DNA from 3 places in the Pseudoalteromonas sp. NFXS39 genome. Region 3 is predicted to be linked to each of the others. Evidence: predicted binding sites of a transcription regulator. Region 3 holds the regulator's gene; each other region holds the start of a gene.
The links. The regulator sigma-54, encoded in region 3, starts transcription at its own class of promoters, with help from an activator protein. The targets are predictions, from matches to a motif close to GTTGGCACGNNNNTNGNNT.

Region 1 (10,922 bases), on a different contig from region 3:
TTTAGATGCTGTTACATGTGATGGCGAACATATAAGCTTGTTAGTTAATGCTGGACTTGAGTTAAATATAGAGCATGACAATAAACCTTTCTGTGATGGCGTTGGACTTTATCGTACTGAAGCTTGGTTTATGCAAAAAGGTCAGTTTCCTTCACAGTCAGAACAAGAAAATTGGTATCGTGAAGTGCTTACTAGTTATCACCCCAATCCAGTGGTGATGCGTACACTCGATATTGGTGGCGATAAAGTTTTAGATTACTTCAATATAACCGAAGAAAATCCATTTTTAGGTTGGCGTGGTATTCGCGTGACCTTAGACCACCCTGAGCTATTTTTAGATCAACTCAAGGCGATGCTTAAAGCCAATATTGGTTTAGGTAATCTAAAAATTATGCTGCCGATGATCAGTGGCTCAGAAGAAGTGGATGAATCATTAAAACTGCTCGAACAAGCCTATTTTGAACTAAGTGAGCAATATCCTGAGCAGGCAATTGAACGACCAGAAATCGGTGTAATGTTGGAAGTTCCTTCGAGCGTATTTATGCTTGAAGAGTGGTCGCAAAAAGTCGATTTTTGTTCTGTGGGTAGTAACGATTTAACTCAGTATATGCTTGCAGTTGACCGGTCAAATGCGCGTGTTGCAGAGCTGTTTAATCCTTATCACCCAAGTGTACTTCGGGTGCTGTTAAAAATTGCCCAAGAGTGTCAGCAGCATGAGCTGCCATTTAGTTTATGTGGTGAGTTAGGCGGCGACCCAGAAGGTGCATTACTGCTTATTGCTATGGGTTATCGAAGCTTGAGTATGAACTATTCTTCGATTAGTAAAATTAAGTTTGTGCTTAGACGTTTAAATGTTAGCGATATGGAAAAGTTACTTGCCGAGTGTTTATTACAACCCACTGCAAAACATGTACTTAGGTTAACGCGTAACTTTATGATTGAACATCAGCTCGGTGAGCTATTTTACACCCCAAGCCAAGGTCAATCATGAGGGAAAATTGTGCTGTGAAGCGCCTATACCCAAGCCACCTCAAGATGTAGAATTCAGCGTTTCACAGGTGCTTAATATCAAGGCGTTACTTTGCAACAATGGCAGTCCCTTTTAAAAAGTAACAACGATGAGAGTAAGTGCCAGTGAAACGCCCAAAGGGTTGGTTTAAAAGCGATTTATACTGCGTTATTGATTTTAACAATAGAACCACTATTACTTGCAATCAATGCCTTGCCTAAATCGCTTTTAATTCCAACTGAAACTCGCATCTTGAGGTGGTTTGGGTATATATATTAGTTTAGTATATGTATATAACAAATTGAATATATGAGTGTGCTATGCATGACGTAATACTTTTAATGGTGTACTGCGCAATTTTGGGCTGTGTGGTTGGATTTTTAGCAGGTTTATTAGGCATTGGTGGCGGTCTTATTATCGTACCGGTACTTAGTGCGCTACTGGTTTCGTTTGATGTTGCAGACCCAAGCCATGTATTAGTTATCGCGATAGCGACATCGTTAGCATCCATTATTTTTACCTCGACATCTTCAGCCCTTGCTCATCATCGTAATGCTAACGTACCGTGGGAAATTGCTCCTTGGGTCATGACTGGGGTTGGACTGGGTGCATTAATAAGCGGATTTGCAGCAAGCTTTATTCCTGAACAACTATTGCGCTTTGTTTTTGCTGGTAGCGTTGTGTTTATAGCCTTGAGAATGGTGTTATCAACACGCACCAAAGCTGCCAGTGAAAAGCCGCTTCCTTCAGGACCTATTCTTGGCTTTTTATGTGCCATAATGGGGGCGTTGTCAGGGCTAATAGGTATTGGTGGTGGGGCGCTGATTGTGCCGCTACTGCATTATTTTTCTGTTGATATTAAAAAGGCCATTGGTTGTGCTGCTGCATGTGGTATTGTCATTGCGCTGTTTGGCTCGGTGGGTTATGTATCTGCTGGGTGGCAATTAACATCGTTCAGTGATGGATTTGCCGGATTTGTGTATTTACCTGCTTTAGTCGGGATTGTGGTTACCTCGTCGCTAATTGCGCCTATAGGTGCCAAAGCCACGCATTACTTGCCAGTGGCAACAATAAAAAAAGTATTCGCGCTATTACTTGTAATAATTGCGCTTAAAATGGTGTTTAGTTAAAGGTTTTTAATTTTATGGCTCTTCAATTTCCAGATATCGATCCGGTTATTTTTTCGGTAGGCCCGCTCAGCGTACGTTGGTACGGTTTGATGTATTTAATTGGTTTTGCTTTAGCAATGTGGCTTGCTAATCGTCAAGCTGAAAAACCAAACTCAGGTTGGACAAAAGAACAAGTAAGCGACTTGTTATTTTACGGCATGCTCGGTGTGATACTCGGTGGTCGTATTGGTTATGTGTTGTTTTATCAGTTCAGCTATTTTATTGAAAACCCACTGTATTTATTCAGAATTGACCAAGGTGGTATGTCGTTCCATGGCGGTACCTTAGGTGTGATTACCGCAATCGCCATATTTGCTTGGACACGTAAAAAGTCATTATTTGAAGTAGGTGACTTTGTGGTGCCATTAGTGCCACTCGGTTTATTAGCAGGACGTATTGGTAACTTTATTAATGGTGAGCTGTGGGGCCGAGTGACTGACGTACCTTGGGCGTTTATCTTCCCTACAGGTGGGCCAGAGCCTCGTCATCCATCTCAACTGTACGAAGCCTTTTTAGAAGGTCTGGTGCTGTTTTTAATTTTACAATGGTTTATTAAAAAGCCTCGTCCAGCGGGAAGTGTTGCTGGGGTGTTCTTGCTTGGCTATGGTGTGTTTAGATTTATTGTTGAATATTTCCGAGAGCCAGATGCCCATTTAGGTTTATTCGCAGGCGTTATTTCAATGGGGCAAATACTGTCATTGCCGATGGTAATTGGTGGTCTTGGTTTGTTAATATGGGCCTATAAAAAGCCGCAACACAGCGTGGCAAGCAAAGCATAACATGAGCTAATCAATGAAACAGTATTTAGATTTATGTCAGCGCATAGTTGACGAAGGTGTGTGGGTTGAGAATAAACGCACAGGTACCAAATGTTTAACCGTTATTAACGCTGATCTTGAGTATGATGTAGCGAATAACAAGTTTCCGCTAATTACAACACGCAAAAGCTTTTACAAAGCCGCCATAGCTGAATTACTTGGTTACTTACGAGGTTACGATAGTGCTGCACAGTTTCGTGATATCGGCTGTATGACTTGGAATGCAAACGCAAACGAAAACAAAGCTTGGCTTGAAAACCCACATCGTCGTGGTGAAGATGATATGGGGCGTGTCTATGGTGTTCAAGGCCGCAGCTGGCAGCGCCCTGACGGTAGTCATCTAGACCAACTTAAAAAAGTTATCGATAACTTATCTAAAGGCATAGATGATCGCGGTGAAATAGTCACTTTTTATAACCCAGGTGAGTTTGAGCTAGGCTGTTTACGCCCTTGTATGCACACGCACACCTTTTCTTTGTTAGGTGATACTCTATACTTAACTTCATACCAACGCAGCTGCGATGTGCCGCTAGGTTTAAACTTTAATCAGATACAATGTTTTGTGCTACTTGCTTTAGTTGCACAAATTACCGGACATAAACCAGGTAAGGCGTATCATAAGATAGCCAATGCACATATTTACGAAAACCAACTTGAGTTGATGCGTGATGTGCAGCTAAAGCGTGAGCCTTTCGCGTCACCAGAATTAAAAATAAACCCAAACATTAAATCACTTGAAGACATTGAAACCTGGGTTACAAAAGACGATTTTGAAGTAGTAGGTTATCAGTGTCACGATGCAATTAAGTATCCGTTTTCAGTGTAAGAACAATAAAATTTAAGGAGAAATCAATGAAAGCTGTGATCCCAGTTGCTGGTCTTGGCACGCGTATGTTACCTGCGACAAAAGCAATTCCTAAAGAAATGCTTCCTATTGTTGACCGACCACTGATTCAATACGTTGTAAATGAAGCAATTTCTGCAGGAATTAAAGAAATTGTTTTAGTGACGCATTCAAGTAAAAACTCAATAGAAAACCACTTTGATACCAGTTTTGAGTTAGAAGCAACGCTTGAAAAGCGTGTTAAGCGTCAGTTACTTGCAGAAGTACAATCAATCTGCCCGAAAGATGTAACGATTATTCAAGTTCGTCAGGGTGAAGCTAAAGGCCTTGGCCATGCTATCAACTGCGCAGCACCTATCATAGGTAATGAACCATTTGTAGTTATCTTACCGGATGTGATCATTGATGATGTGGCCAGCGACCTTAAAAAAGATAACTTAGCCGAAATGATCCAGCGCTTTGAAAGCACAGGTGAGAGCCAAATTATGGTGGAGCCTGTTCCGCAAAATGAAGTAGATAAATTTGGTGTAGTGGACTTAGGTGATGTAAAAATCCAGCAAGGTGAAAGTGCTGCAATTTTAAACATGGTTGAGAAGCCTCCGATTGAGCTAGCACCTTCAAATCTTGCTGTTGTTGGCCGTTATGTATTGAGCAAAAATATTTGGCCATTACTTGCAAAAACTCCTGCAGGCGCAGGCGATGAAATCCAATTAACAGATGCGATTGCTATGCTAATGGAAAAAGAAACTGTCGATGCCTACTCAATGAAAGGTAAAAGCCATGACTGCGGCAGTAAAATTGGTTATTTAAAAGCGATTGTTGAGTTTGCACTGCGTCGTGATGAATTCAAAGGTGAGCTTACAGACTTCATAAAGTCGCTGGTAAAATAAGCAATTTAGATTTCTAGTCAAAAATTACCTCATAAAAGTGTCTATATGGCACTTTTTTATGATTTACATAAACCTTACAATTGTCGATCATTACCCAATAAAGGATTTTTCTGATATACCTTTGTCTTAACGCATTGTTACTATTGAATGTAAATGAATAGTTTCGTTTATGGCTGTTTTCCAAAAATAACTAACACAAAGGTTATAGTCGAAACGTTAATACGTTAGTGGTTACGTTTTATATCTCAAATTATCTTTTAAGTGTTGATGTACAGGTAAGTACTAACAATATGCTCTTCTTTTAATAAGAAGCTAATTTTAATGGTACTTTAAAGAATCCTGATTATGAAATGTTACTTAAAGTCTTTGCGTTACAGTTTATACCTGATGGTGTTACTAGCTGTAGCTGGCTGTAGTAATAACCCATTGCCTTCTATTCTTAAAAATAAAAATATTAATATTACTTACCTTTTTAACAAAGCGTTTAAGCAATCAGATACTTTTAGTGTACTAATTCAAACGAGCCCAGATAAAGCAGCAATAAACTATAAATCAGTTGAAAATGTTAAGCAGATTCAAGATAACGATCTCAACTCTGTCTCTGAGCCATCAAACAAAACGGAGTTTCCTGAGCACAATTACAGTTTTGCTTTACAGCTTATGTCTGTTGAATCAGAACAAAGCCTTGCCTATTCATTTAAAAAAATGGTTAAGCGTGCGCCGAATATCTTCCAAGGAAAACCGATACTTAATATCGAAGTTGCTAAAGTAAATGAGCATACTTATTATCGCCTTAAGTTTGGCCGTTATAAGTACTTGAAAAATGCCAAAGCCGATTGTGAGGCTATTAAGCGGCAAGGAATTGATTGCTGGGTTGGTAACTACACTGACAACCGAATATATTTTTAGGGTTAAAGTTCATTCTAAAGGTGGCATTTTTATTGCTATGTTTTAAGCCTGTTTTTGAGAATCGACGTAATCATGCATTTTTCTATTTTTTCTAAATACCTATTGATAGCCATCAGCTTAACTGTTTTAACAGCATGTATGATGAGCCAAGAGCATAGCCAGCCTGAGCAACCATTTACGCATTCACAAAGCGCAGCTATTGCAGCAGCCAAAGCAGTAGAACCGGGCGTGCAATTAGGTTTATATTTAACACCGACAAAAGTAAGTCACCGTGTATTAGAGCTAAAGCGAGACTACCCTGATGTTTTGCATGGCCTGGATTTTCGTTTTAAAAAGCGTGAGTACAAAGGCGTAACCGTGTATGGACTAAGAGCTGGTCCATTTACAAACTATACTCAAGCTACTGCATTTTGTGAAATAGTAAAAAAGCTAGGGCAGACTTGTGTGACAGCTCCTTTTGTTGGACAGGTGCTGTAGCTACTGCTTTTGCGTCAACTAACTTTGCTATTCCTGTTTTAACAACCTCACATACTCAGTCTGAGTAGCGATTAATAACTTAAAACAGATCCATTACAAAGCGGCTTACTTCCTTTAATCACAGAGTTTCTTGCTTCACTATTATCTAGCTATATCTAGCAAATAATAATACTTAGGCATAATTATTGCTTTGTACTTACTAAGTTTAGTGAGGATGGCAATTATGCGCCTGTTATTTTATTCAGTTTTTTTAGTGTTGGTGGGTTGTAGCTTAACTGAAGAGCCACAAAGTGCGCCCCCTAGAGAAACCCCAAAATCGCCAATGGCACCATATACGGTGCATCAATACGTTGCTGATTTAAGCAGTCAGTTGAGCCGTATTCAAGGCCCTTATAAAGGTAATGCTCGTATTGCTGTTACCAGTTTTTATATGGCTGATGGCTTAGGAACTGATTTAGCAGAAGATCAGGGCAGTGGCTTAAGTCAGCAAATTCAAGAAAGTTTATTAACGCAATTTACTCAGCTTGGTTTTCATACTATCGAGTATCGGTTAGAAAATACTTTAAATTTGCAGCAATCGGCCGATAGTGTACTTAGTCGTGATGTAAATACCTTACGTCAACGTCAGAATATTGACTTTGTTATTACCGGCACACTGACGCGGCAACAACATGCCTACATAGTTAACGCCCGATTGGTAAATACCAAAGATCTGCGAATAGTGTCAGCAGCAAGCACCGAGATCCCCATTAATGTCATGTGGGGAGCTGAAAAAGTTCAGCAGCGTGATGGTCAGTTGTATCGAAGCGAATATTAAGAGGAACTCATTTAATGAAACGTTTAATTTTAACTTTATGTTTGCCTTTAGGCTTTGGTTGCTCTTCGATGTTATCAGGTGATGCAACACAGCAAGATAATGAGCCTCAGTTAGCTGCGCAAAGAGAAGTCGCCGCGCCGCATAGTAACGACAGTGTGTTCCAAACTAATAAGGCAGTGATGAACAACAGCACTTTTACCGCTGCACCAACGCGTAAAAATATTAATCATTATGTGCGTGGCATCATGCAAGACTTAGTTGAAAATTTGCAATATGTTAGCGATACCACGCCGGTTGCTGTTTCAAGTTTTGTGTACCTTGATGCTGATTACAACTCAACGAATTTGCTAGGTAATCAAATTGCCGAAAGTTTCATTCATGAACTGCACGCATTTGGTGTACCTGTCATTGACTTTAAAACTACTGATTATATGCGTGTCACGCCAAGTGGTGACTATGTTTTCAGTCGTGATTATTTAGAGCTAAGCCAAGATCAAAATTTTAATTATGTATTGGCAGGTACCTTGGTTAATCATCAAAGTGGTGTGCTCGTTAATGCCCGTATTGTTGGCTTAGCAAGTAAAGCAGTTGTAGGGTCAGCGCAGGGTTTTATCCCGCAATCAGTGGTTGATGCCCTTGATAGCACCAACCGTAGTGATGGTATTACACTAAAACAAGCAAGTGAGTAAGCTATGAAAGGTTTTATCTTAGCATCGTTAACGCTCGCGCTATCCGGCTGCCAATTGCTGCCAGAGCAATCAGCAGAGCCGAAAAACGCACAGGCTTCAGCAAATGGTCAGTTAGATTACGTTGCTATGCTGCAAGCAGTTGAACAAAACGACATGCAGCAGGATAACGCTAACCATCGTCTATTTGTGCCATATCAACATCATAAAACAGTTGTAAATTATGTCGAGCAAATGGCGCTTGAGTTAGTTGATACTATGCAACAAGAAAGTGAGTTAGGAATTGCTATTACTTCTTTTGTGGATTTAGATGCAAGCTTAAAAACCAGCTCTCAACTTGGTAATCAACTGTCGGAAACAATGCTGCACCAGCTGCAAAAATTTGGCTTTGGGGTTGTTGATTTTAAAGCGATGGATGTAATTAGTGTGACCTCACGTGGTGATTTTGTGATGTCGCGTGATATAGAAGAGTTAGCCGAGCGTCGCATTGCCAGCCATGTACTTACAGGCACGCTTATATATCGCCCTAACGGCGTTGAAGTGAATGCTCGAGTGATTAATTTAAACTCAAAACTTGTTATTGCCAGCGCACAAAAAGTGATCCCGTATTTTGTGCTAAAAAATGAGTCAATCCAATCTGCAACAGCTAGCGTTAATTAGCTCTTGCATTACACTAATCGGCTATTCTCGAGTCGATTGGTTTATTCTCCTTGATTAGCAAAGCCTTAGACCGTTATAATTTTAGTTACAAGTTACAAGTTACAAGTTACAAGTTACAAGTTACAAGTTACAAGTTACAAGTTACAAGCAATCCCTCAGCTTTTGAGTGGCCTCTTAGTTAAATGGATATAACGGCCCCCTCCTAAGGGGCAGTTACAGGTTCGATTCCTGTAGGGGCTACCAAGTTACCTCAGCACCCCCGAAGCTTAATTAACCCGTTACTTTTTTAAGCTCACCTGTGCGCCATGGTTCAATGATGATTTTGATATGGTCGTTTGGTTTAAACAAGGTATCAAAGGCAGCTTGTACGCCATCGATGCCGACTTTTCCTGTGCGCATTTTTTGCCATGCAATTTTACCTGAAGCGATGTTCTCGAGTGATTGAGCAAATTCTTCTGGTTGATAGTAATAAGAGAAAATAAGGTCTAACTCTTTGACAGTTGCATAGGCAAAATTAACGTTAAGTGGTGCAGTATGTACACCTGTTACAATGATTTTTGCTTTTGCTGGCGCACGTAAAATGTAGTCGTTTAATAAGCGGCTGACACCGGCGCATTCAAAAATAACTACCTTGTTGCTACCTGCAAGCACAGCGGCTTTAGCCACTTCATCATCCGCCATAGGGTTAACATATTCAGTAGCGCCAAATTCAAGGGCAATTTGTTTTTTGCTTTCTTGCGGATCAGAGGCAACGATGTGTTTTACGCCTTGTAACTTTAATGCGGCAATCGCGGCAAGGCCAATTGGGCCACAACCAACTACGATTGCAACATCATCATTATGCATTTGTGCGCGGTTCACTGCATGCAGGCCAACAGCAAGTGGTTCTGTAATGGCTGCCGCTTCTGATGGAACTGCATCAGGAATAGGTAACAACAAAGCTTCATCAACGATAAAGTATTCAGAATAGGCACCATACAGCCCTGGAGTTACACCTACGCCAGCACCGCCAGCAGAGAGTAAGATTGGCACTGAGGTTACACGGGTTCCTTTAGCAAGTTCGCCTTTGGTATTTGGGCCGTAGCTGACGATTTCTGCCGCATATTCATGGCCCAATAACACTTCTTGGTCATCGCCAGCATCTTTTGCCATGATGCCAAGGTTTTTATAGATATCGAATACATCACTGGTGTGGCGTGTAATATGAATATCTGAACCGCAAATACCGCAAGCTAGGCTTTTTACGAGTACTTGGCCGGGTCCAGGAGTGGGAATATCAATTTGTTTTACATGCAACTTGCCATTTTGCATGGCAACAGAATTCATTTGGCTCATATGTGTGTCCTCAATTCACCTTATTTGTGAATTACTAGACTAAAGTAAAGTACCTGCCTTAATCTTGACTTTTTGCGACAAAAACACCGCTTATTGCGACATTGCTGTTTATAAACCGCTCATTGTGGAGTGTTCAAAGTTAAAACCCTAAAAACGATTAGGGTTTTAACTTTAACATTACAGAGGTTTAGCTGAAGTAGGCAGTATTGAGATATAAGTGAGTTAATACACCTGCAAAGTAACCGAGTAAAATAACCGGTGACCATTTTAAGTGGCTATTAAAGGTGTAAATCCCTCGCGCTTGACCCATTAGTGCAACCCCTGCCGCAGAGCCAATTGATAACAGGCTACCACCAATTCCGGCTGTTAAAGTGATGAGCAGCCATTGACCGTGCGACATATCAGGCATCATTTGTAACACCGCAAACATCACAGGAATGTTATCTACAACGGCTGACATTAAACCAAGAATAATGTTCGCACCGGTAGCAGACCAATTGTTATAAAGTAAGTCAGAAAGCAGCGCTAAGTAGCCGATAAACCCTAAGCCACCAACACAAATAACGATGCCATAGAAGAACAAGAGCGTGTCCCACTCGGCTCTTGATACACGGCTAAATACATCAAAAGGAACAACGTTACCTAAGCGAGATAAGCGTTCTTTGTCACCTTCACGCTCTGCCATGGCGCGCTTTCTGGCAAGAGAGCCGGGGAGTGTCACGCGTAAGAAGTAACCAAAAAACTGTAAATAGCCAAGGCCCATCATCATGCCCACAACCGGTGGTAAACCAAAGGCGGTTTTTAGCACCACCGCGGTGAGTATTGTCAGTAAGAATAAGCACAATATGCGAAGCGCACCGCGTTTAAGTTCAATATCTTCATCGGCCGTATCCGGGTGACGGTTATTGATAAATAAAGACATAACAAATGCAGGAATAATATAGCTGACTAAAGCTGGTAGGAATAAAACAAAGAACTCGGTAAAGGCAACAACATCGGCTTGCCAAACCATGAGTGTCGTGATGTCACCAAATGGGCTGAATGCGCCACCGGCATTTGCGGCTATTACAATATTGACGCACGACATAGCAATAAAGCGATTATCATTTGCTGCTACCTTCATTACCACTGCACATAAAAGTAGGGCAGTAGTTAAGTTATCGGCTACAGGTGAAATACAAAATGCCAGTACACCGCTTATCCAAAATAATTGTTTGTAGCTAAAGCCCCTCGCAACCAGCCAACTTCTTAGGCCATCAAATAAACGACGCTCTTCTAGGGCGTTGATGTAGGTCATCGCAACGAGCA
Region 2 (10,922 bases), on a different contig from region 3:
CTTCACCATGGTATGAATAGTAAGCAATACCATAATCAACACTAAGGGCGTCGTTTATCTCAACATAATTACCGAAATACGCATCCCACTCAATGTCAGTACCATCGCCAAAATCTACATTTGAAGCCCAAGTCCCCACATACATACCTGAATCCGCAAAGGCATAATCTAAGCTGCCTTGAATCGCTGGATCATTCATGGTTTGGCTCACACCGTTAAAGGTGTAATCTGACGCCAATGTAACCGTAGCCGATAAGTCAGCCATTGCTGATGTCGATAGTAATGCCAATGGCAACGCTGCCGCTAATACTGTTTGTCTTGTTGTCATGTTGGTTTCCTAAACTTAATGCAGTTATGTTTAGCATCATTCTCAATTACAGATAAAACATCATTTTTGGGATGCACTTAAATTACATCACCGCACAAATAAAATTTTACTCAGTCTAAATTTAAGCCAATGTCATTGATACGAACTAAATTTATCATCATTAAGTTTAGGTTATTTATATGAAAAAGGATCGTAGAAAAGTAGCCTAATTCAAAATTGATGGATTCATTCGTGGTATTTACGAATAACCGCTATCTTGCCATCTTCTATTTCGAGCACATCCATAATGGTTTGCGTGTATTCAATTTCTTGCTGGTTTTGTGGGTGTATACCTTTAGCGTGATGGGTATAACGTAAGGCAATGGCCGAATCATTAAAAATAAAGGTATCGAGTAAGTTTGCTTGATATTCAGTGTGCGCCCCAAGGTAAAAAGTCATGCCTTTGCGCATCATGGCTTTACCATCTGGTTCTCTTGAATCATCAGTTTGATAAGGTAAGTGCTGGTTTGCTACGTCGTCAGTTAATAAAGCTAAAAAGGCTTCTAACTCTTTTTTGGTGGCATTAGGTGCTTGTGTTGCAACCATGGTATTGAAGTACTGCTGTGCTAATGCTGTCAGCTCTGGGTTAGCTTGCTTTGCATGGCTGCTAAATGCGCTTAGCAAACAAATAGCCAGAAAATAAAGGTGCTTCATCGTTATTCCTTGTGGTTTTAGTTATTGACTAAGAATCAAATTACGAACCTAAAATAACGACAAAACCCCTAACTATCAATAGTTTATTTTTAAGCTGTTTGTGGCTTTATAAGCGCTCGTTTATCTAAATAACCGCTGTATCTTGTTGCAATTAACGCCGCTAAACTAATAATAGCGCCAATCCAAGCAGTGTCTTGTAATGAGTAGTTTTCAACGACAACGCCTCCTAACACTGAACCTAGCGCAATACCGATATTAAACGCTGCAATGTTTAACCCAGAGGCCACATCAACGGCATTGGGTGTGAATTTTTCAGCAAGTTTAACCACATAAACTTGCAGCCCAGGAACATTACCAAATGCAAATGCACCCCATACGAGTATGGTTAGTACCGCTGCTACTTTAGATTGCATGGTAAAGGTCAGTACTAATAGCACAATACTTAAAGCACTAAAGATAATAGTAAGCGCACTAATCGGGCCCTTTTTATCGGCTAACTTACCACCGTAGATATTCCCAACAGCAACCGATACCCCGTAAACCAGCATGATTAAGCTAATGGTGGCAGATGCAAAACCAGTTTGCTGCTCTAAAATGGGCGCTAAATAAGTGAAGGCAGTAAATGTCCCACCATAACCAAGTATGGTCATCAAATACACCAGTAAAAGCCTAGGTTGCACCATTACCTTTAATTGCTCACCCAACGTGGCTGCTTTACTTTGCTTTAAGTTGCTTGGAATTAAAAATGCACTGCCAATAAGTGCTATTAAACCCAACAAAGACACCACTAAAAAGGTCGCTCGCCAGCCAAAATGTTGACCAATCCAAGTCCCTAATGGCACACCAGTTACTAATGCAACCGTTAAACCAGTAAACATAATCGCGATAGCACTGGCTTCTTTATCTTTACTGACAAGCCCGGTAGCGATGGTTGAACCAATCGAGAAAAATACCCCATGAGCAAGGCCTGTTAGAACCCTTGCGGTGATCAAACTACCATAACTAGGTGCTTGCCAAGCCAGTAAGTTACCGATAACAAAAAGACTCATTAAACTAAGTAATACATGTTTTCGATTCCAGCGCCCGGTAAGCGCAGTTAGTACTGGCGCCCCCACCGCAACCCCTAATGCATACAAGCTAACAAGTAACCCAGCACTCGGTAACGAAACCATCAAATCATCAGCGATAGTTGGTACTAAGCCGACAATCACAAACTCAGTGGTGCCTATGGCAAACGCACTGAGAGTTAATGCAAGTAATGCTATTGGCATCACATATCCTCTATTAATTTTTGAAAGTGCGGCTATTGTGGCTAAAATTAAATTTGCAAAAAATAGCGATAGTGACAAAATACTTTTGTCAAAAATGAAAAGGTAAAGCCATGAGTGTGGTCTCCAATACCCAAGATTTAGAAGCATTTATTAGCGTGGTTGATACCGGCGGGTTCTCAAGTGCAGCCAATGCCTTAGATGAGCAAGTAGCAAAAATATCACGGGCGGTGACTCGGCTCGAGAAATCCTTAAACGTTACTTTATTCAATCGCACCACAAGGCGCATTGAGCTGACCGAAGAAGGCGAGTTATTTTTAGGCTATGCTAGAGAAGCACTGAGTCAGCTTGCACAAGGCGAAGAAGCCTTAAAACTCCTACACTGTGCCCCATCAGGAAAGTTAAGAGTCGATGCCGCAAGCCCCTTTGTGTTTCACCAATTAGCGCCACATTTAAAAGCCTTTAATCACGCTTATCCTGATATAAAGCTCGAGATCACCAGCCACGACAACATTATCGATTTGCTTGAACATAAAACCGATATTGCCATTCGTATTGGCGAACTTGCTGACTCAAACTTGCATGCGCGCACTTTGGGCATAAGCAAACTACAGCTAGTAGCAAGCCCTGATTATTTACAAGCTGCACCACCATTAAATGAGCTAACCGACTTAGCCTCACAACAACTTATTGGTTTTACCGATGCACCGCATTTAAACCACTGGCCGCTAACCACGCCTTTAGAGCTTAAATTTTCAATCAGTGCTTCAAGTGGTGAAACTGTTCGCCAGCTTTGTATTCAAGGTCACGGCATTACCTTGTTGTCGGAATTTATGATCAATGAAGATTTAAAAGCAGGCCGTTTAGTAAAAGTGCTCGAAGGCGAAGTGCTGAGCCCTAATCGCCGCGAAAAAGTGCATGCGGTGTATTATCAAAACAGCGGTGTGTCATCACGAGTATTAGCATTTTTAGACTTTATAGCACCAAGGTTAACGCTATAGTTTTTTCATTTTTAGCAAAAGTGTTTTGTGATTACTGGCATTAATTTCATAAATAACTTTCGTTATGCTGAAAGCATATTCGCTTTTAAGGAGCCGTAATGAACAAATTATTCGAAACCGTACAACTTGCCGGTCATACATTAAAAAACCGCATTGTTATGCCACCAATGACACGCTCTCGCTCATCACAACCGGGTGATATCGCCAATGAGTTAATGGCCGACTACTATGCCCAACGTGCCAGCGCAGGCTTAATCATTAGCGAAGGTACACAAATATCAGCGCTAGGTAAGGGCTATGCTTGGACGCCGGGTATTTATACTCCCGAGCAAATTGTCGGTTGGAAGAAAGTAACCGACAAAGTTCATCAAGCTGGTGGCATTATGTTCGCTCAGCTTTGGCATGTTGGCCGAGTGTCTCACCCAAGTAACACGGGTGGCGAGCAACCCATTGCGCCATCAGCTATTGCAGCCAAGGACGTAAAAGTTTTTATTGATGAAGATGACAAACCCGACTTTGTTGCCACATCACTGCCACTCGCAATGAGCCATGACGACATCAAACAGGTTATAAACGAATACCGCCAAGCTGCCCGTAATGCAGTTGATGCGGGGTTTGATGGTATTGAACTACATGCTGCTAATGGTTATTTAATTAATCAATTTATTGATTCAGAGTCGAACCAACGCACTGATGAATACGGCGGCAGTTTAGAAAACCGCTTACGTTTTTTACAACAAGTGACACAAGCGGTTTGTGATGAAATTGGCGCTGAGCGTGTAGGCGTGCGCCTTGCACCACTCACAACACTCAATGGTACGGTTGATGATAACCCCTTTGAAACCTATATTAGCGCAGCAAAAGTACTCAATGACCTAAACGTTGCTTACTTGCACATTGCCGAAGCTGATTGGGATGACGCGCCACTAATGGAGCAAAGCTTTAAGCAAGCACTACGTGAAAACTATGCCGGATTAATGATTTATGCAGGCAAGTACACTGGCGATAAAGCAGAGCAAGCATTAGCCGCAGGTTGGGCTGATTTAATTGGCTTTGGTCGTCCGTTTGTTGCCAACCCAGATCTGCCAGCTCGTATTGAACAAGGTATTGAGCTTGCTCAGCATGATCCAGATACCTTATTTGGAGGCGGTGCTAAAGGCTACACCGACTACCCTTTAGCAACGTAATAACACGCTAAAAAAGTAAGCTCGTCAACCAATAGCCCAGCACAATAAAGCTGATGTTGGCGAGCGCTCTTAACCACCAAGGAGCAGAGCTAAACTGAAGTTGGCTGTACTTGCTTACCAATACCAAAGCGCCCATCACAGTAAACCAAGGAGTAAAAAAGAATATTGGCTTTAACTTCACTAAACTCACTGCTAAATCGTGCAGCGCTCCGCTTACGGCAAAGGTCACCACAACGGCACACCAAACCGGCATAATGTCATTGCAAGGCTTCATCACATAACGAGACAAATAATAGCTCCACACCGGGTTCCAATATCGCCAAAATAGATAAAACGAACTCGCCCCCAGCGAACGTGTCAGCATATTGCGCAGCGAATCTTTATGGCCAATGGGCACACCTGTGCGTTTTTTAACGTATTGAGTAAGGGTTATAGCAGCAGACACCGACTTTCTCTTTTTTACTAATGACTAATTCAGACTACTAAACAACCAGTAAAAGAGAAACCAAAACAAGGCTAGAAATTGTAACGGTTTATGAAGTGAGCAGCTCTAAGGTAGGCAATAAAGCTGAGCTAAGCGCTCACTTCATTACAGTCACATTTTACTTTTCACTTTGTTGGTCGCTTGACTGATGGCAGGGTTGTCTGGCCAAAAATGTTTTGGGTAACGCCCTTTCATTTCTTTTTGCACGTCGCGGTAACTTGTTTGCCAAAAGTTAGCTAAGTCTTGGGTTAGCTGCAGCGGTCGCCGAGCTGGCGATAATAACTCCATTAATAACGGCAACTTACCTTGCGCAAGTAAAGGCGTACTGGTCATGCCATACACTTCTTGCATACGAACACTTAGCTTTGCAGGGCCATCAAGCTGATAAGTCACTTTTACATTTGAACCACTTGGCACGATTAATCGTAAGGGCAGTAATTCATTTAATAAGCTTTGCTGCTGCCAATCAAAACAGCTTTTAATCGCTTCGCTGTAGTTAAACTTTTTTAACTGCTCAAGGTTTTTAATATCATCAAAATAAGGTGCAAGCCATTGGTTATCACCAATTAATTCATCACGATTAAAAAGTGGGAATGATTCGGGTAATAGCTTACTTGCTAAGCTCATTCGAATCAGTAACTGCTCACTGTCGGGCTGTTCATTAAATAACGAAAAGCCCTGCTTACTAAATAAGTTTAACCACGCTTTAGTGCGCTCGCTCTTATCTAGGGGCTGTTTACTTGGCTGACTCGCTATGGTGATAGCACCGAGCTTGAGCTCATCTTGATGGATAAAGCGCCCTGCTTTCTCATCGTATTCGCAGCGAGTTTGCTCAGTAAATAAATGCGAAAGCTCATCTTCAAGCTCACTTGGCATAAAGGCAACAGCAGCGAAAACACGGTTTCCCTTATGACCGCCCATGTGAGCAATGGCAATATAATCATCGTTATGCCAAAACTCCTCACTTAAGTCTGCGCCCGCACCATTGGCAAGTAAATAACCATTACCGCGCTTTTTTGCTAGGCGGTCAGGAAAAGCAAGCGCCACCAGCACCGCTAAATACTCTGTTTTAAGCTCATCAACCGGCTTGAGCTGCAAGCGTGATAGCCAATAAGTTAATTGCTGCTTAAATACTGGGTGCGGTTTGCTGTGCTGACTATGTAATGCCAAATTAAGATCAGCAGGCATACTAATGCGGCTTTCAAGCAGTGCAGTTAAATACCCCGCTAATATATAAATACCAGGCATGCGCTGCTCTAGTTGCTTTGCTTTAATAAGCATGTGCGAGAGGCGAATATCGGCTCCATAGCTCAGCATTTGGCTGCCAAGCGAGGTCAGTTTTTCATTTTCATCAATAGCTTCGAGCATTTTCAAAAGTGCCGTTGCCTGCTTAATTTGCTGGCTACTTGGTGGGTCGAGTAAGCTTAGCTCAGCAAGTGATGCCCCCCACTGTTTTGTCTCTAATAACAACTGACTAATATCACTGGTAAGAATTTCTGGCGCATCATGGCTGTTACGGCGCTCAAAGGTTTGCTTAGAGCCTAATCGATACACAACCCCCGGCTCAATACGTCCAGCACGACCACCGCGCTGTATAGCTGAAGAACGAGAGATACTTTGAGTAACAAGTTCAGTGACACCGGTTTTTAAATTGAAATTAGCAGCACGGCGTTTGCCGCTATCAACCACAATGCGTATTCCTTCAATGGTCAAACTGGTTTCAGCCACATTGGTGGTTAATACCACTTTGCGTTTGCCATTTTTAGCTGGCGCTATAGCAGCTTGTTGCTCGTTTTTATTTTGCTCACCATACAAGCTAAATACTTCGACACTATCAGCTAAATCGTTTAGAGATTGCTGAACGCGTATGATTTCACGCTGTCCTGGTAAGAATACTAAAGCACTACCCGTTTGCTCACTAAGCGCCTGTTTTATCACGGCGGGTATATCATCAAGCCAGCGGCTTTCGTCTTTAAGTGGAATATACACTTCATCAATGGGGTAGCTTCGCCCTTGAGATGAGATAATAGGGCAGCTAAAAAAGTCACTGTAACGATCGCCGTCTAAGGTTGCCGACATCAGTAAGATTTTTAAATCATCGCGAAGTGCCGCCTGTGTTTCGAGGGCAAATGCCAAAGCTGTATCTGCAGCAATTGAGCGCTCGTGAAATTCATCAAATATAAGTAAATCAACATCACTTAGCTCTGGGTCATTTTGTAACATACGCGTCAGCATGCCTTCGGTGACTATTTCGAGCTTTGTTGCAGCGCTTACTTTTGATTCGCCACGAATATGTAAGCCGACACTTCCGCCGACTTTTTCATTTTGCTGACTTGCCAAGTACTGAGCAATATTGCGAGCGGCGAGTCGTCTTGGCTCTAACATTACAATGCGTTTAAAGTGCCCTTCGCGCATCAAGGTAAGAGGCAGCCATGTTGATTTACCCGCTCCCGGTGGCGCTTGCAATAAGGCCATAGGGTTACTCTGTAATGTGGTTAACAGGGATTGATAAATATCTTGAACTGGCAGCACGTTAGGTATCTCTTACTTTCTTTTCGCGCATTGTATCAAAAAATCAAAAGTTGCGATGAATAGAGGCTTATTTTCTGTATCGAGTTTTACAAGTGAAAACATTGCATTCTGCCTGTTTAGGCTTATTCTTGATTAAGCAACCAAACAAAAATCAGGATAAGGAATTAACTTGTTCAGGATTTACTTTCACATTTTAATCACCTTGCTACTTTTGGTTTTGCCGTTTCAAAATGCGTTTAGTCAGCAAAAAATTACGGTAGCACTTGGAAATACCATGCCGCCTTGGGTAATGGTTGAAGACAACTCCGGCATTATTCCGGACTTGCTTCGCGCGACACTCGGTGCACATGGTTATCAAATACAATTCGTCTACGTCCCCTATGCAAGACGGATCACTTTATACAATGAAAACTTAGTTGATGTTGTTTATGATATAAATGAAAAAGTTATCGAGACTCATAGAATGAGCGGCTACTTTTCAGATATTGCTTACAGCTATGAGAACTTTGCTTTTAGCCTAACCAAACAAAACCTTCAGCTTAATTCTATTGGCCAATTAAAACACTTTAGTGTTCTTTCATGGCAAGGTGCTAAAGAATTACTCTCGCCAGAATATCAAGTAATGGCCAGAGAAAATCCACAATACGCAGAAACTTATGATCAATTAGCACAAGTTCAACTTTTGTATCGAAAGCGCTATGAGGTGATCCAGATGGACGGTAAAATTTTTGACTATTACCGAGCATTAATTAACATCAAGGGGGAAATTGATGTCTCTGAACCAGTGCAACGATTTGCATTATTTGGCAAGAATTCGAACGGCTTTTTATTTCGTGACGAAGCCTTAAGAGACCTATTTAACGAGAGCTTACGTAAGCTCAAATCAACTGAAGAATATATACGTATAATAAATCGCTATACATCTAAAAGTCACTGAGCAGCATAAAGCACTACCGGAACAGAAAATTTTACAGACTTTCTTTAAAAACTACGTAGTAATTGCAACTTTCTATCCTCCCTCCTTACTATCATAAAAAACAAAACAACTACTAATCAACAAGTTAACCAAATAAAACATATGGTACAGCGATTGCTTTTATTAAAGTGAATGTTTAACAAAGTAAGGAGATTATGATGAACAGCGATCGTTTAGAAGGCAATTGGAAAGAGCTTAAAGGTAAAGCACAACGTAAATGGGGTGACCTTACCAATGATGATTTAGATAAAATTGAAGGTAGCCGTAAAGAGCTGGTTGGTAAGCTTCAGCAAAAATACGGTAAATCGAAAGAAGAAGCTGAGCGTGAAGTCAGCGACTTTGAAAAAGGCCATTAATTTGAGCAATCAATAAAGCCGCTTATTGCGGCTTTATATTTTAAGCTGGCTCATGCTTTGCTAAATCTACTTCAGCGACCGTTTGATTTTTACCTTGTGATTTAGCACGGTATAGCCGTTTGTCGGCAATGTTTAAACAATGATCCATGCTCTCACCAGCAACGCGCACGTACAAGCCAATACTTAAGGTGACATGAAAACGATGCTGGCCACTCTTAAATGGCTTTTCAGCGAGTTTTTTATGTATTTTTTCAGCTACTTTTCTGGCCCTAAGTTCATAGCCTGTCGGGATCACAATTAAAAACTCTTCGCCCCCCCAACGGGAAATAACATCTCCTTCTGCGCACACTTTTTTAAATACATCAGCAAAAAATATCAGCACCTCATCGCCCACTTGATGTCCGTAGGTATCGTTTATCTGCTTAAAGTTATCTACATCCATCAGTAAAAACACTGACCCTTCACCAAAGCGCTCATCTTGCAAACATTCTGTTGCATAGCGACGATTAGCGAGTTCTGTCATCGCGTCTGTGCGAGCAAGCTTTTGATTAAGCTTAAGTTGCTCCATTAACTGCAAACTGTATTTATTACGGTAATATTCGTAGAAGCCGGCCAAAATACATAAAATCGAGAAACACAGCATGACCCGTGTAGGAAAGTAGTAGCTCGGATAACTGTAATAACCTAATTGATCGGTAAAGTAGAAAAGCACCGAGATAATAATGGCGAGTAATATAAGATCAAAGGCACCGCGCTTTAAGCCACGAATAAAAAAGGTCACGGGAGATACAATAAATAGCCATAACGGCCCTGTGCCATTGCTGCCACCCGAGACAGTTAAGAAGCACATCATTGCATAAAGTGCGTATAGCATGAGTACTGAGATAAATTGATCACGCCCCTTTATTAAAAAAGGCAAAGCAAAAATTACAACGCCAACAATTAATAAATAACTTAACGCGATGTAGCCATCTTGATAACTTGTGACCGACATCAACAAAGAGGTCACTGCACCAATAAATGCAAATACGCGTAAGAATCGCGCTTTATCTCTCTCGCTTGCATTCACAGTATCAATCACAATTCCACCTTAGACTCCTTGCTCAACCTCAATAACTTTAACACAAATATTTAAATTAGAAGGAAATTACCAATAATTAAGCTATGAAAATGCATTAAAGATAAAAAAGTATGATCAAAAAATGGGCACAAAATAATGGCAATATAGCAGTAAAAAAACGAGCCAGATTTGGCTCGTTTCATTTAAAATTTAAAGCTAATAACTAACTACTATTCAGGTTCATAGCCTAAATTAGGCGACAACCAACGCTCAGCTTCTGCAAGTGTCATGTTGGTCCGCTTGGCATAATCTTCAACCTGATCCTTTTGAATTTGCGCCACAGCATAGTACTTAGATTCAGGATGAGAAAAATACCAGCCAGATACAGCAGCTCCCGGCCACATTGCGTATGAACTGGTTAGCTTCATACCAATACGCTGCTCGGTATCGAGTAACTGCCAAATTTTCTTCTTCTCTGTATGCTCAGGACAGGCAGGGTAACCTGGCGCTGGGCGAATACCTTGGTAGTTTTCACGGATAAGTTCGTCATTCGATAGATTCTCATCTACCGCATAGCCCCAATACTCTTTACGCACTTGCTCATGCAAATACTCAGCAAAGGCTTCTGCTAAACGGTCTGCAACTGCTTTAACCATGATCTTATTGTAATCATCTTGCTTAGCATCGAAGGCATCGGCAAGGTCATCTTCTTCAAGACCACCAGTTACCGCAAAGGCCCCGAAGTAATCAGGGGTGCCTTTTGGCGCAATATAATCAGCTAAGCAGTAGTTAGCAAAGTCGGTTTTTTCCGTTTGCTGACGCAAATGACACGATGTAGTTAAAAGCGTTGTACGTGACTCATCGGTATAAATCTCAATGTCATCCCCTACTCGGTTTGCTGGGAATAAACCAATTACACCTAGTGGCTGTAGCGCACCTGTTTGCTCAAGCTCATCAAGCATTGCATTGGCATCAGCAAATAAGCTTTTTGCTTGTTCACCGACAATTTCATCTTCAAGAATACGTGGGTATTTGCC
Region 3 (10,922 bases):
TGATACCTTCAGAAGTCGGAACACAGTCATAGCCTTTGTAAAGAGCGATCCAAGTCACAATCATGGCGAATACAAAACTTTTAATTATGCCGTTAACAATATCTTGTTGGAACGACACTTGTGCTTGCATAATTGACCAGAAGCTACCCGAGTCAACACCTAGCCAATCAACACCAACTAAGTGAGCACCAATAATAGCAACTGCCGAAAAAATCAGCGCAAGCAATGGCATACTAATAAAACCAGCCCAAAAACGCGGCGCAATAATACGCTTAAGTGGGTCGATTGCCATCATTTCTAGACTTGATAATTGCTCAGTGGCTTTCATTAAACCTATTTCAGCAGTAAGCGCACTACCCGCCCGCCCTGCAAACAGTAACGCTGTTACTACGGGACCTAATTCGCGTAACAAACTTAATGCCACTAAAGGCCCTAAGCTATCTTCTGCACCATAACCTACTAGAACGGTATAACCCTGCAGAGCGAGCACCATCCCGATGAATAGGCCTGATACCATGATGATTAAAAGAGATTGCGAGCCCACCATATATAATTGGCGAACAAGTAAAGGCGTGCCTTTTTTGAAGTTAGGCATATTCACTAATGCGCCAAACAACATTTGTGTTGAACGACCAAGAGCAGCAAACCGGCCTAGCGTCTTGTGACCTAACTTCTGAAATAGATCAAGCATTGTGCACTCCCAATAACTCTTTATCATAAGCAGGAGCTGGATAATGGAACGGCACAGGCCCATCAGACAAGCCGTTTAAAAACTGCTGCACTAGCTCAGATTGATGATTTTGCATTTGTTCAGGTGAACCTTCTCCTATCACCCCCTGATCAGCGATGATGATAACGTGATCAGCAATGCTCAAAACCTCAGTCACATCATGAGTTACTATAAGTGATGATAAACCTAGCACCTCATTAAGTGATTTAATTAGCTTTACTAACACCCCCATTGAGATAGGGTCTTGGCCAGCAAAAGGTTCATCGTACATAATCAGTTCAGGGTCCAGAGCAATAGAACGCGCAAGGGCTGCACGGCGAGCCATACCACCAGAAAGCTCAGACGGCATTAAATCTTGTGCACCACGTAAACCGACGGCTTGTAATTTCATTAAAACGACAAGACGAATTAAATCTTCGCTAAGTTGAGTATGTTCGCGCAAAGGAAAGGCGATATTGTCAAACACTGACATATCGGTAAATAAGGCACCGCTTTGGAACAGCATACTCATTTTGGTACGGGCAGCATAAAGTTCCTTGCGAGTCATGCCAGGAATACTGTTGCCTTCAAATAAAATGTCACCAGAATCAGGCTTAAGCTGACCGCCAATTAAGCGTAACATGGTGGTTTTACCAATGCCGCTCGGTCCCATGATAGCGGTTATCTTGCCTTTCGGAATGTTAAAACTCATATTTTTATATATGATTCTATCGCCCCGTGAAAAGGTTACATCCTTGATTTCTACTATTGATTGCGACAAGTCGCTCTCCATAACTTTTTTCACTAGTTTTGCCATTTTAAGGGTTTTTTAGTCAATATGGAAAAAACAAATCGTAAAATTTTGTAATATTTCCTATCAATAAATTCTAAAGCTAGCTGCAAAGAACTTAATCACACCTGAAATTTAGATTCCTCGCCCAGCACGCTTTATGCTTGTCAGCTCATTCTTTTACTTATACTTTCAGTTTCGCTTTTGTTACTATTTGCAGTCATCTGTATAAGTAATGTTGGCGTATCACAATGGTGACTTCTTTTGTCATTTTAATTATTGGTTTTGCTGCACTCGTTTGGAGTGCCGATCGGTTTGTTTATGGGGCGGCTGCACTCGCAAAAAACATGGGGATCCCCACCCTAATCATTGGTTTAACCGTAGTAGCTATGGGCTCATCTGCGCCTGAAATGATGGTATCAGCATCAGCAGCTCTAGCAGATAAAACAGATACTGCAGTAGGTAATGCGGTTGGTTCTAACATCACCAATATCTTACTTGTACTTGGTGTTACTGCTTTATTGCGTCCTCTTTCAGTATCATCTTTGACGCTTAAACGCGAAATGCCACTCGTACTGTTAATCTCTGTAGCAGCTTGGTATGTGTTTTCAGATAACTATTTTTCATTCACTGAGGGCATTGCATTGATGGTTGCCTTTGCTGTATTCATTGGTGGCTTAGTGATCGTCTCACTGCGCGCGAAAAACCAAGATGATCCTTTTGTCAGTGAAGCATGTGAAGATGTCCCGAACGACGTGAGCACAAAATCAGCCGTATTTTGGTTAGTCATCGGCATGATTTTATTACCTATTAGCTCGCATTTTTTAGTTGGGTCGGCGGTTGATATTGCAAAATATTTTGGTTTATCTGATCTCGTTATTGGCTTAACCATCATTGCCATTGGTACCAGCTTACCTGAGCTAGCAGCCTGTATTGCTGGGGTTTTAAAAAACGAAGACGATTTAGCACTGGGTAATATCGTTGGCTCAAATATCTTCAATTTACTCGCTGTATTACCACTTGCGGGCATTATCAACCCTTCAATTATTGACCCTTCTGCGGCAAACCGCGATGCACTTATTATGATTGCAGCAACCGTTGTATTGATGGCCATGTCATTGAACTTTAAAGGTGCTCGTCGTATCAATAGAGTAGAAGGTGGCTTCTTGTTAGTCGCATTTATTGCATATCAGGGCTATATTTTTAGCCAAATAGGATAATCAATGACACAACAAAGCTTTATCGCGCAAGGTAAGCGCGTACTCGAAATTGAAGCACAAGCCTTACAAGAAATTGAGCAATATATAAATCAAGATTTCGATAAGGCTTGTCAATTAATGTTCCAGTGTAAAGGCCGTATCATTGTTATCGGTATGGGCAAGTCAGGCCACGTTGGTAATAAAATTGCGGCGACCCTTGCAAGTACTGGTACACCCGCATTTTTTGTTCACCCTGGTGAAGCAAGCCACGGTGATTTAGGCATGATCACTCATGATGATGTAGTGATGTGTATTTCTAACTCTGGTGAGACCAGCGAAGTACTAAGCATAATTCCTGTTATTAAGCGCATTGGCGCAAAGATGATTTCACTAACAGGCAATCCAGATTCAACCATGGCAAAGCTATCTGATGTCCATGTTTGCATTAAAGTAAGTAAAGAAGCATGCCCGTTAGGCCTAGCACCAACTGCTAGTACAACAGCAACATTAGTTATGGGCGATGCAATAGCCGTTGCGTTACTTGAAACGCGTGGTTTTACAGCTGACGATTTTGCACTTTCGCATCCTGGTGGCAGTCTAGGTAAACGTTTATTACTAACATTAGATGATGTTATGCACGCAGGCGATGCCACCCCAATCGTTAACGAAACGCAAAGCATTAAAGATGCGTTAATTGAAATGTCAGCCAAGGGCCTTGGTATGACTGCGGTAATAGGTGCAGACAAAAAGTTAGCCGGATTATTCACCGATGGTGATTTACGCCGTATTTTAGAGCAGCGCATTGATATCCATAGTACTGCTATTAGTCAAGTGATGACTCGTTCATGTACTACTGCGCGCCCTGACATGCTTGCAGCTGAGGCATTGAACATTATGGAACGTAAACGTATCAATGGTTTAATTGTGGTAGATCATAGTAATACGCCTATTGGTGCCCTTAATATGCAAGACCTATTAAAAGCAGGAGTTCTTTAAGCAATGACATTCGCCGAGCTTTACCAGCCTCTTAGCCCTGATGTGAGTCAGCGCGCACAAAAAGTAAAATTGCTAATCTGCGATATTGATGGTGTTTTTTCTGATGGCCGAATTTATTTAGGCAATGATGGCGAAGAACTTAAAGCATTCAATACAAAAGATGGCTTTGGTATTAAAGCGCTCATAAATAGTGGTTTTGAAGTGGCAGTCATTACTGGCCGCCATTCACAAATAGTTCAGCAGCGAATGACTAGCCTAACAGTTCAGCACATTTATCAGGGACAAGAAGATAAGCTAATTGCTTATCAAGAGTTAAAGGATAAACTGGGGCTAACTGATGAGCAAATTGCCTATATTGGTGATGATGGTCCAGACTTACCAGTAATGGAAAAAGTAGGGTTTGCTGTTGCTGTTAACGACGCACACCCACTAATTAAAAAGCTGGCTCATTACACCACATTATTACCAGGTGGCTTTGGAGCCGTGCGTGAATTAACTGATTTACTGATGTTAGAAAACGGTAAGCCGTTAACTAGCGATGGAACCAGCGCATGAATATAGCCCGTATTTTACTGAGTGTTGTTTTTGTTTGTTGCATGGTGTGGTTGTGGTATCCGTACTTTAATCAATCAGCAGACACAATAACTAGTGAAGACGAGATCATTGCAACGCCTGATTACACTGCGGTGGCGTTAAAGCAAACTGCTTATGACGAGCAAGGAAAAATCAGTCATAAAGTAGCTGCGGCTAAAATGGAGTTGTATCAACAATTAGGGTTTACCTTTTTTGAGCAACCTGTATTTACTATTTATGGCGACCAGCAGGTTTGGCAAGTAAAAGCCAAAGAAGCCACTTTATACGAAAATGATCAGCTGATTTTTGAAGGGGATGTAGTTGCTAAAAACTTAACCCATAACGGTATGATCGAAGATATAAAAGCAGAAAACATTAATGTCGACATTAATAAAATGACCATGTTTTCAAAGCAACCTGTAACACTAACAGGACCGAATTTAAAGATTACCGGTAAAGGCTTAAAAGCCGATTTAAAAACCGAAATTGTTGAGTTAACTAACCATACACGAACCATATACTATGACCAATAAACTGAAGAAATTACTCCTGATCCCAAGCTTATTGATTGCGTTTTCCGGCACCGCTGCCGAGCAAACTGGCGCACAAATTAGCATTAGCTCAGATCGCCAAGTTGGTAAACTAAAAGATGGCGTTGGCATATTTGAAGGTAACGTAGAGATCGTGCATGGTAATCGTCGTATTACAGCAGAACGTCTTGAAGCACACGGCGGTGATACCGAAGGTACAGTAGAGCTAATTATTGCAACAGGCAAACCAGCTTACTTCGAAGAAAAACAAACGGATGGTTCCGTAATGAGCGCCAGTGCTGAAGAAGTTCGTTATGATGTTGCGAAACGCTTCTTAACCTTAAACGGTGAAGCTGAAGTTACCCAAGCTGGTCAAAAAGTAACAGCGAAAAGCATTACCTATGATATGGCTCAGCAGCTTATCAGTGCTGAAAAAGACGAAAACTCATCAGATCGTGTACACACTATTTTAGTACCTGTTGAAAATAAAAAAGACAATAAAGGCCAACCATGAGCACATTAAAAGCAGAGCTTTTAGCTAAGAGCTACAAAGGCCGCCAAGTGGTTAAAAATGTCGGTCTGGAAGTTGAAGCAGGCAGTATTGTTGGCTTGCTTGGCCCAAATGGTGCTGGTAAAACCACGACTTTTTACATGATTGTAGGCCTAGTTCCGAGCGACAAAGGTAAAATTAGCATCGATGATAACGATATTACCCTTTTGCCAATGCACAGCCGTGCGAGGTTGGGTATTGGTTATCTACCGCAAGAATCTTCGATTTTTCGAAAGTTAACAGTTTACCAAAACTTGATGGCTATTTTAGAGACTCGTAAAGATCTAAATAAAACCACGCGGGAAGAAACTCTAAATAGCTTATTAGATGAATTTAGCATCCAACACATCCGTGATAGTCAAGGTATGGCGCTATCTGGTGGTGAACGTCGCCGCGTTGAAATTGCTCGCGCATTAGCCGCTAATCCTAAATTTATCCTTTTAGATGAGCCTTTTGCTGGTGTTGATCCAATTTCAGTGTTAGATATAAAGAAAATTATTGAGCACCTAAAAAATCGTGGTATTGGTGTACTAATTACTGACCATAATGTTCGAGAAACCCTTGATGTTTGTGAAAAAGCCTACATTGTTTCTCATGGGGAGCTAATTGCATCAGGCACACCTGAGCACGTATTAGCTGACCAAACTGTACGCGATGTTTATCTAGGCGAGCAATTTAGGCTGTAACCATTACGCCACCGACTAGAGCATCTGCTAGACTTATAACAATGACAATAAATCGATAATAACTTAACTGTCTTTGCACAGTTATCGATAACTTAAAAAAAGGATTGTTAGGGATACATGAGGCAATCATTACAGCTGCGCATGGGCCAGCAACTTACAATGACTCCACAACTGCAACAAGCTATTCGTTTGTTGCAGCTCAGTACATTGGATCTCCAACAAGAAATTCAAGAGGCGCTAGATAGTAACCCTTTACTTGAAGTGGAAGAAGCGGATTACAACGAAGAAAGCATCGGCAAAAATGAGCAAAAAGCTGAATCTGACGATGTGCAAGTCAGCGCTTCTGCAGACGAAGCACCTAGCGAATATGAACAAGAAAGCAGTGATGCTCTAAATAAAGACACTGTAAGTGACGATTTAGCCATGGATGTTACATGGGATGAGTACATGAGTGCCGCTCCATCAACATCATCAGGGCCAATGCCAGAAGATGAATCTATTTATCAAGGTGCATCGACCGAAACCCTTCACGAATACCTTATGTGGCAATTACAGCTAACTCCCTTTAGTCCGACTGATGAAGCGATTGCTGTGGCAATTGTTGAGGCTATCGATGACTCTGGTATTTTAACGGTAAGCTGTGAAGATATCGTCGAGAGCTTTAATCAAAATAGTGATGAAGAAGAAATCGAACTTGATGAAGTCGAAGCGGTCCTAAAGAGAATTCAATTGTTTGATCCTGTCGGTATTGGCGCGCGTAGTTTACAGGAATGCCTGTGTATTCAACTTCGCCAATTCGATGCAAACACGCCATATTTAGCTGAAACTAAAATGGTTTTATCTGAGCATATCGAATTATTAGCGAGTCGCGACTATCGAACTTTGATGAAAAAGACTAAGCTTAAAGAAAATGAGCTTAAAGAAGTAATGACGCTAATTCACAGCTTAAACCCTAAGCCTGCGGATAGCATAGTACGCGAAGAGTCTGAGTACGTCATACCTGATGTATCAGTGAAAAAAGTAAAAGGTCGCTGGGTGGTTGAGTTAAACCCAGATAGTATGCCAAAGATTAGAGTGAACAGCCAATATGCGGCTATGTCTCGCTCTGTTAAATCAAGTAGCGACAGCCAATTTATTCGCTCTCACTTACAAGAAGCAAAGTGGTTTATTAAGAGCTTAGAAAGCCGTAACGATACACTATTAAAAGTGACCAACTGTATCGTTCAACAACAACAAGCTTTCTTTGAGCATGGCCCAGAAGCAATGAAGCCGATGGTGCTAAATGATGTTGCTGAAATGGTCGAAATGCATGAATCGACGATTTCACGAGTAACAACGCAAAAATATATGCATACCCCTAGGGGTATTTTTGAGTTGAAATATTTCTTCTCAAGCCATGTCAGCACTGAAAATGGTGGTGAGTGTTCTTCAACAGCAATACGCGCTTTAATCAAGAAGTTAGTCGCTGCAGAAAACTCGGCTAAACCATTGAGTGATAGCAAAATTGCAGATATATTGGCTGAGCAAGGAATTAAAGTAGCTAGACGTACAATTGCAAAATATCGTGAGTCTCTAGCAATACCTCCGTCTAATCAGCGTAAGAGTTTGATTTAGACGTTTTACATAGAAGGAAAAATGCTTATGCAACTAAATTTAACTGGTCGTCATGTAGAAATCACTGATTCATTAAGAGACTATGTAAACACCAAGTTTGCGAAACTAGAAAGGCATTTTGACCATATTAATAATGTTCATGTCATTCTAGATGTAGAAAAATTAAGCCAAAAAGCAGAAGCAACTTTACATGTAAACGGAGGCGAATTGTTCGCTTCTACAGAACATCAAGATATGTACGCAGCCATTGACTCGTTGATCGATAAGCTTGATCGCCAAGTCATTAAACACAAAGAGAAATTAGCTCGACATTAAATTATGAAACTAAGTTCACTTACTAATCAGGACTGCAGCAAAGCTGCGGTCCTTTTTAATAGCAAAAAAAGAATTCTTGAATATATCAGCGAACTGGCTCACCAGCAGCTTCCTCATTTATCTCAACAAGATATCCTAAATGCTTTACTCAACCGAGAGAAGCTAGGTAGCACCGGTATTGGCCGAGGTATTGCTATTCCACATGGCCGAATGAGTGGCGCCGATGAACCTCAGGCGTTTGTCATAGTGAGTGAATCCCCAATCAATTTTGATGCAATTGATAATCGCCCTGTTGACATTTTCGTAGCACTCATCGTACCAGATGGTGACTCTCAGCTTCATCTAAAGACCTTATCAACAATTGCTGATAGACTTAAAGATAAAGAGTTTTGTAAACAGCTGCGTAGCGCTACTACCGATCAGCAACTGTTTCAGGTTATATCAGCAGAGGCATAAATGGAATTAATCATTATCAGCGGTCGCTCAGGCTCAGGTAAATCGGTCGCTTTACGAGTACTTGAAGACTTAGGTTATTATTGCGTTGATAATATTCCAGTCAATTTACTGCCTTCGCTCGTGCGTAGCGTATCAGATAACTACGATAAAATAGCGGTCAGTATTGATGTGCGTAACCTTCCAAAAGAGCAGCAAGAATTTAATGATATTCTTGAGTACCTTCCTGGTTTCGCAAATCCAACACTTTTTTACTTAGACAGTGATGACCAAACCCTGATAAAACGCTTTTCAGAGACTCGTCGTTTACACCCATTATCCATTGATTCTTTGCCACTTGATCTGGCTATTAAACAAGAAAAAGTCTTACTCGATGTGTTGATCACTCGTGCTGATTTTATGATTGATACCACAGATCTCAGTGTTCATCAGTTAGCAGAATCAATTCGCGAAAAGATTTTGGGTAAAAAGGATAAAAAACTGATTATCACTTTTATGTCTTTCGGGTTTAAACACGGTATTCCAAAAGAAGCTGATTACGTATTTGATGCACGTTTTTTACCTAACCCACACTGGGAACCTGATTTGAAGCCGCTAACGGGTCTAGATCAACCAGTAAAAGATTACTTAGCTAGCCACAGCATAGTGCAAAAGTTCACATGGCAAATTCAAACATTTGTGCAAACATGGCTACCACATTTAGAGCGTAACAACCGAAGTTACCTTACCATTGCCATTGGTTGTACTGGTGGCCAACATCGCTCTGTTTACTTAGCGCAAACAATTGGTGAGAGTTTTGCTAAAAGCCATGACAATGTAAAAATTCGCCACCGTGAACAAGACATTTAATTAGGCACTATTATAATGCGCGCTGAAGATACCTTTTTAATTCAAAACAAACTCGGCTTACATGCTCGCGCAGCCACTGTTTTAGCCCAATTAGCACTACAATTTGATGCTAAAATTACGCTTTATCAAGACGATAAAGAAGCTGAAGGTGACAGCGTATTGGCGTTAATGCTACTTGAAAGCAGTCAAGGTAAAGAAGTTAGAGTCGTTTGTGAAGGCCCTGATGCTGATGCAGCATTAACTGCAATCGGTGAATTAATCGCACAGCGCTTTCACGAGCAAGAATAGCATTTGCTAAGCCTTCAAGATTTACGGTAAACTTAATTAGGATATTTGAAATTCCCTTTAAATATCCTACTTTTATATCGCTCGCTTTTCTAAGTTGCAAAACTCTTAATAAATTTATCACAGTGCGACGATATCTCTGCAAATACACCACAAAGCAACTATGCTGTATTTGCTCAGCCTATATAAACTTTTTTCAGTTGTAAGGACGCCAATGCCAGAAGCCTTTGAACAAGATTACCCACTACAACAACTCAAACAAGTGACCAAGTCACTCAATAGTGGTCAATTTGTTCAAGTGCGCGGTATGTTAGCCAAAACGGCGCCTTGTGATACAGCCCTTTTACTTGAGTCTTCTCCCCATAAAATTCGTCGTATGCTTTGGCAGCTGGTTGATCCAGATGTGCGTGGTGATGTTCTAGAAGAACTGTCTGAAGATGTACGTCTTGGTATTATTGCGCAGATGGAACCTGAGCACATTGCTGCCGCCACCGAGGACATGGACGACGATGACTTAGGTGAGGTTTTACGTAGCCTTCCTGATACCGTATATCAAGACGTAGTTAGTGCAATGGACTCGCAAGATAGAGAAAGGGCTACTCAGGCACTTTCTTATCAAGAGCGCTCTGCCGGTGCCTTGATGAACAGCGATACGGTAACAATTCGCCCAGATGTTACTTTAGATGTAGTGCTACGCTATTTACGCCTACGAGGTGAGCTACCAGAAGGTACTGATGACTTATACGTTGTTGATAAGCATAACTGCTTCCTAGGAGCACTTTCGTTAACTACACTGCTGACAAGCCCATCTGATAAAATTGTTCGCGATTTAATGGATGAAGATTGTGAGTCTATACTTATTTCAATGGATGAAAGTGATGTAGCACAACTTTTCGAACGTCATAACTGGATTTCAGCCCCGGTTGTTGATGACAACGCACACTTGCTAGGTCGTATTACCATCGATGATATCGTTGACGTAATCCGCGAAGATGCTGAACATAGCATGCTAAGCCTCGCTGGTCTTGATGACGAAGAAGATACCTTTGCGCCAGTGCTAAAAAGTTCGCAACGTCGCTCTATTTGGCTTGGAGTTAACTTATTAACCGCATTGCTAGCAGCAATTGTGGCAAGCTTTTTTGAAAATACCTTAGCAATTTTGCCTATTTTGGCAGTACTCAATGGTATCGTACCTTCAATGGGTGGCGTTGCAGGCAGTCAAACTTTAACACTGGTTATTCGTGGTATAGCCGTTGGCCATATTAATCAAACTAACCAACGCTTCTTATTACTCAAGGAATTAGCGATTGGCGCACTGAATGGCGTTATTTGGTCGATATTAATTGCCGGTGTTGTTGCCCTATGGCAATGGG

Region 1: J3455_RS04135 (FlgO family outer membrane protein) is a predicted target of sigma-54. The motif match lies at 6,289-6,307, and genes of this name have one in related genera.
Region 2: J3455_RS03845 (CsbD family protein) is a predicted target of sigma-54. The motif match lies at 8,571-8,589, and genes of this name have one in related genera.

Annotation. Positions count from the first base shown of each region.
Region 1 covers NZ_JAGDEC010000002.1:123,482-134,403, forward strand. Annotated here, with positions in the region: gene ptsP (phosphoenolpyruvate--protein phosphotransferase) at 1-991, shown strand, start outside; gene J3455_RS04105 (sulfite exporter TauE/SafE family protein) at 1,330-2,139, shown strand; gene lgt (prolipoprotein diacylglyceryl transferase) at 2,154-2,957, shown strand; gene J3455_RS04115 (thymidylate synthase) at 2,971-3,822, shown strand; gene galU (UTP--glucose-1-phosphate uridylyltransferase GalU) at 3,849-4,730, shown strand; gene J3455_RS04125 (SPOR domain-containing protein) at 5,076-5,639, shown strand; gene J3455_RS04130 (hypothetical protein) at 5,712-6,116, shown strand; gene J3455_RS04135 (FlgO family outer membrane protein) at 6,340-6,933, shown strand; gene J3455_RS04140 (FlgO family outer membrane protein) at 6,948-7,622, shown strand; gene J3455_RS04145 (FlgO family outer membrane protein) at 7,626-8,279, shown strand; tRNA gene J3455_RS04150 (tRNA-Arg) at 8,448-8,522, shown strand; gene J3455_RS04155 (zinc-binding dehydrogenase) at 8,550-9,614, opposite strand; gene nhaD (sodium:proton antiporter NhaD) at 9,802-10,922, opposite strand, start outside.
Region 2 covers NZ_JAGDEC010000002.1:68,614-79,535, reverse strand. Annotated here, with positions in the region: gene J3455_RS03885 (TorF family putative porin) at 1-328, opposite strand, end outside; gene J3455_RS03880 (nuclear transport factor 2 family protein) at 554-1,021, opposite strand; gene J3455_RS03875 (MFS transporter) at 1,111-2,292, opposite strand; gene J3455_RS03870 (LysR substrate-binding domain-containing protein) at 2,403-3,290, shown strand; gene J3455_RS03865 (alkene reductase) at 3,389-4,477, shown strand; gene J3455_RS03860 (membrane-bound O-acyltransferase family protein) at 4,485-4,922, opposite strand; gene hrpB (ATP-dependent helicase HrpB) at 5,073-7,493, opposite strand; gene J3455_RS03850 (substrate-binding periplasmic protein) at 7,663-8,430, shown strand; gene J3455_RS03845 (CsbD family protein) at 8,628-8,825, shown strand; gene J3455_RS03840 (GGDEF domain-containing protein) at 8,866-9,906, opposite strand; gene metH (methionine synthase) at 10,116-10,922, opposite strand, start outside.
Region 3 covers NZ_JAGDEC010000007.1:142,303-153,224, forward strand. Annotated here, with positions in the region: gene mlaE (lipid asymmetry maintenance ABC transporter permease subunit MlaE) at 1-691, opposite strand, end outside; gene J3455_RS14380 (ATP-binding cassette domain-containing protein) at 684-1,502, opposite strand; gene J3455_RS14385 (calcium/sodium antiporter) at 1,751-2,719, shown strand; gene J3455_RS14390 (KpsF/GutQ family sugar-phosphate isomerase) at 2,723-3,694, shown strand; gene kdsC (3-deoxy-manno-octulosonate-8-phosphatase KdsC) at 3,698-4,249, shown strand; gene lptC (LPS export ABC transporter periplasmic protein LptC) at 4,246-4,800, shown strand; gene lptA (lipopolysaccharide transport periplasmic protein LptA) at 4,790-5,311, shown strand; gene lptB (LPS export ABC transporter ATP-binding protein) at 5,308-6,033, shown strand; gene J3455_RS14415 (RNA polymerase factor sigma-54) at 6,151-7,647, shown strand; gene hpf (ribosome hibernation promoting factor) at 7,675-7,962, shown strand; gene ptsN (PTS IIA-like nitrogen regulatory protein PtsN) at 7,966-8,418, shown strand; gene rapZ (RNase adapter RapZ) at 8,419-9,264, shown strand; gene J3455_RS14435 (HPr family phosphocarrier protein) at 9,280-9,552, shown strand; gene mgtE (magnesium transporter) at 9,764-10,922, shown strand, end outside.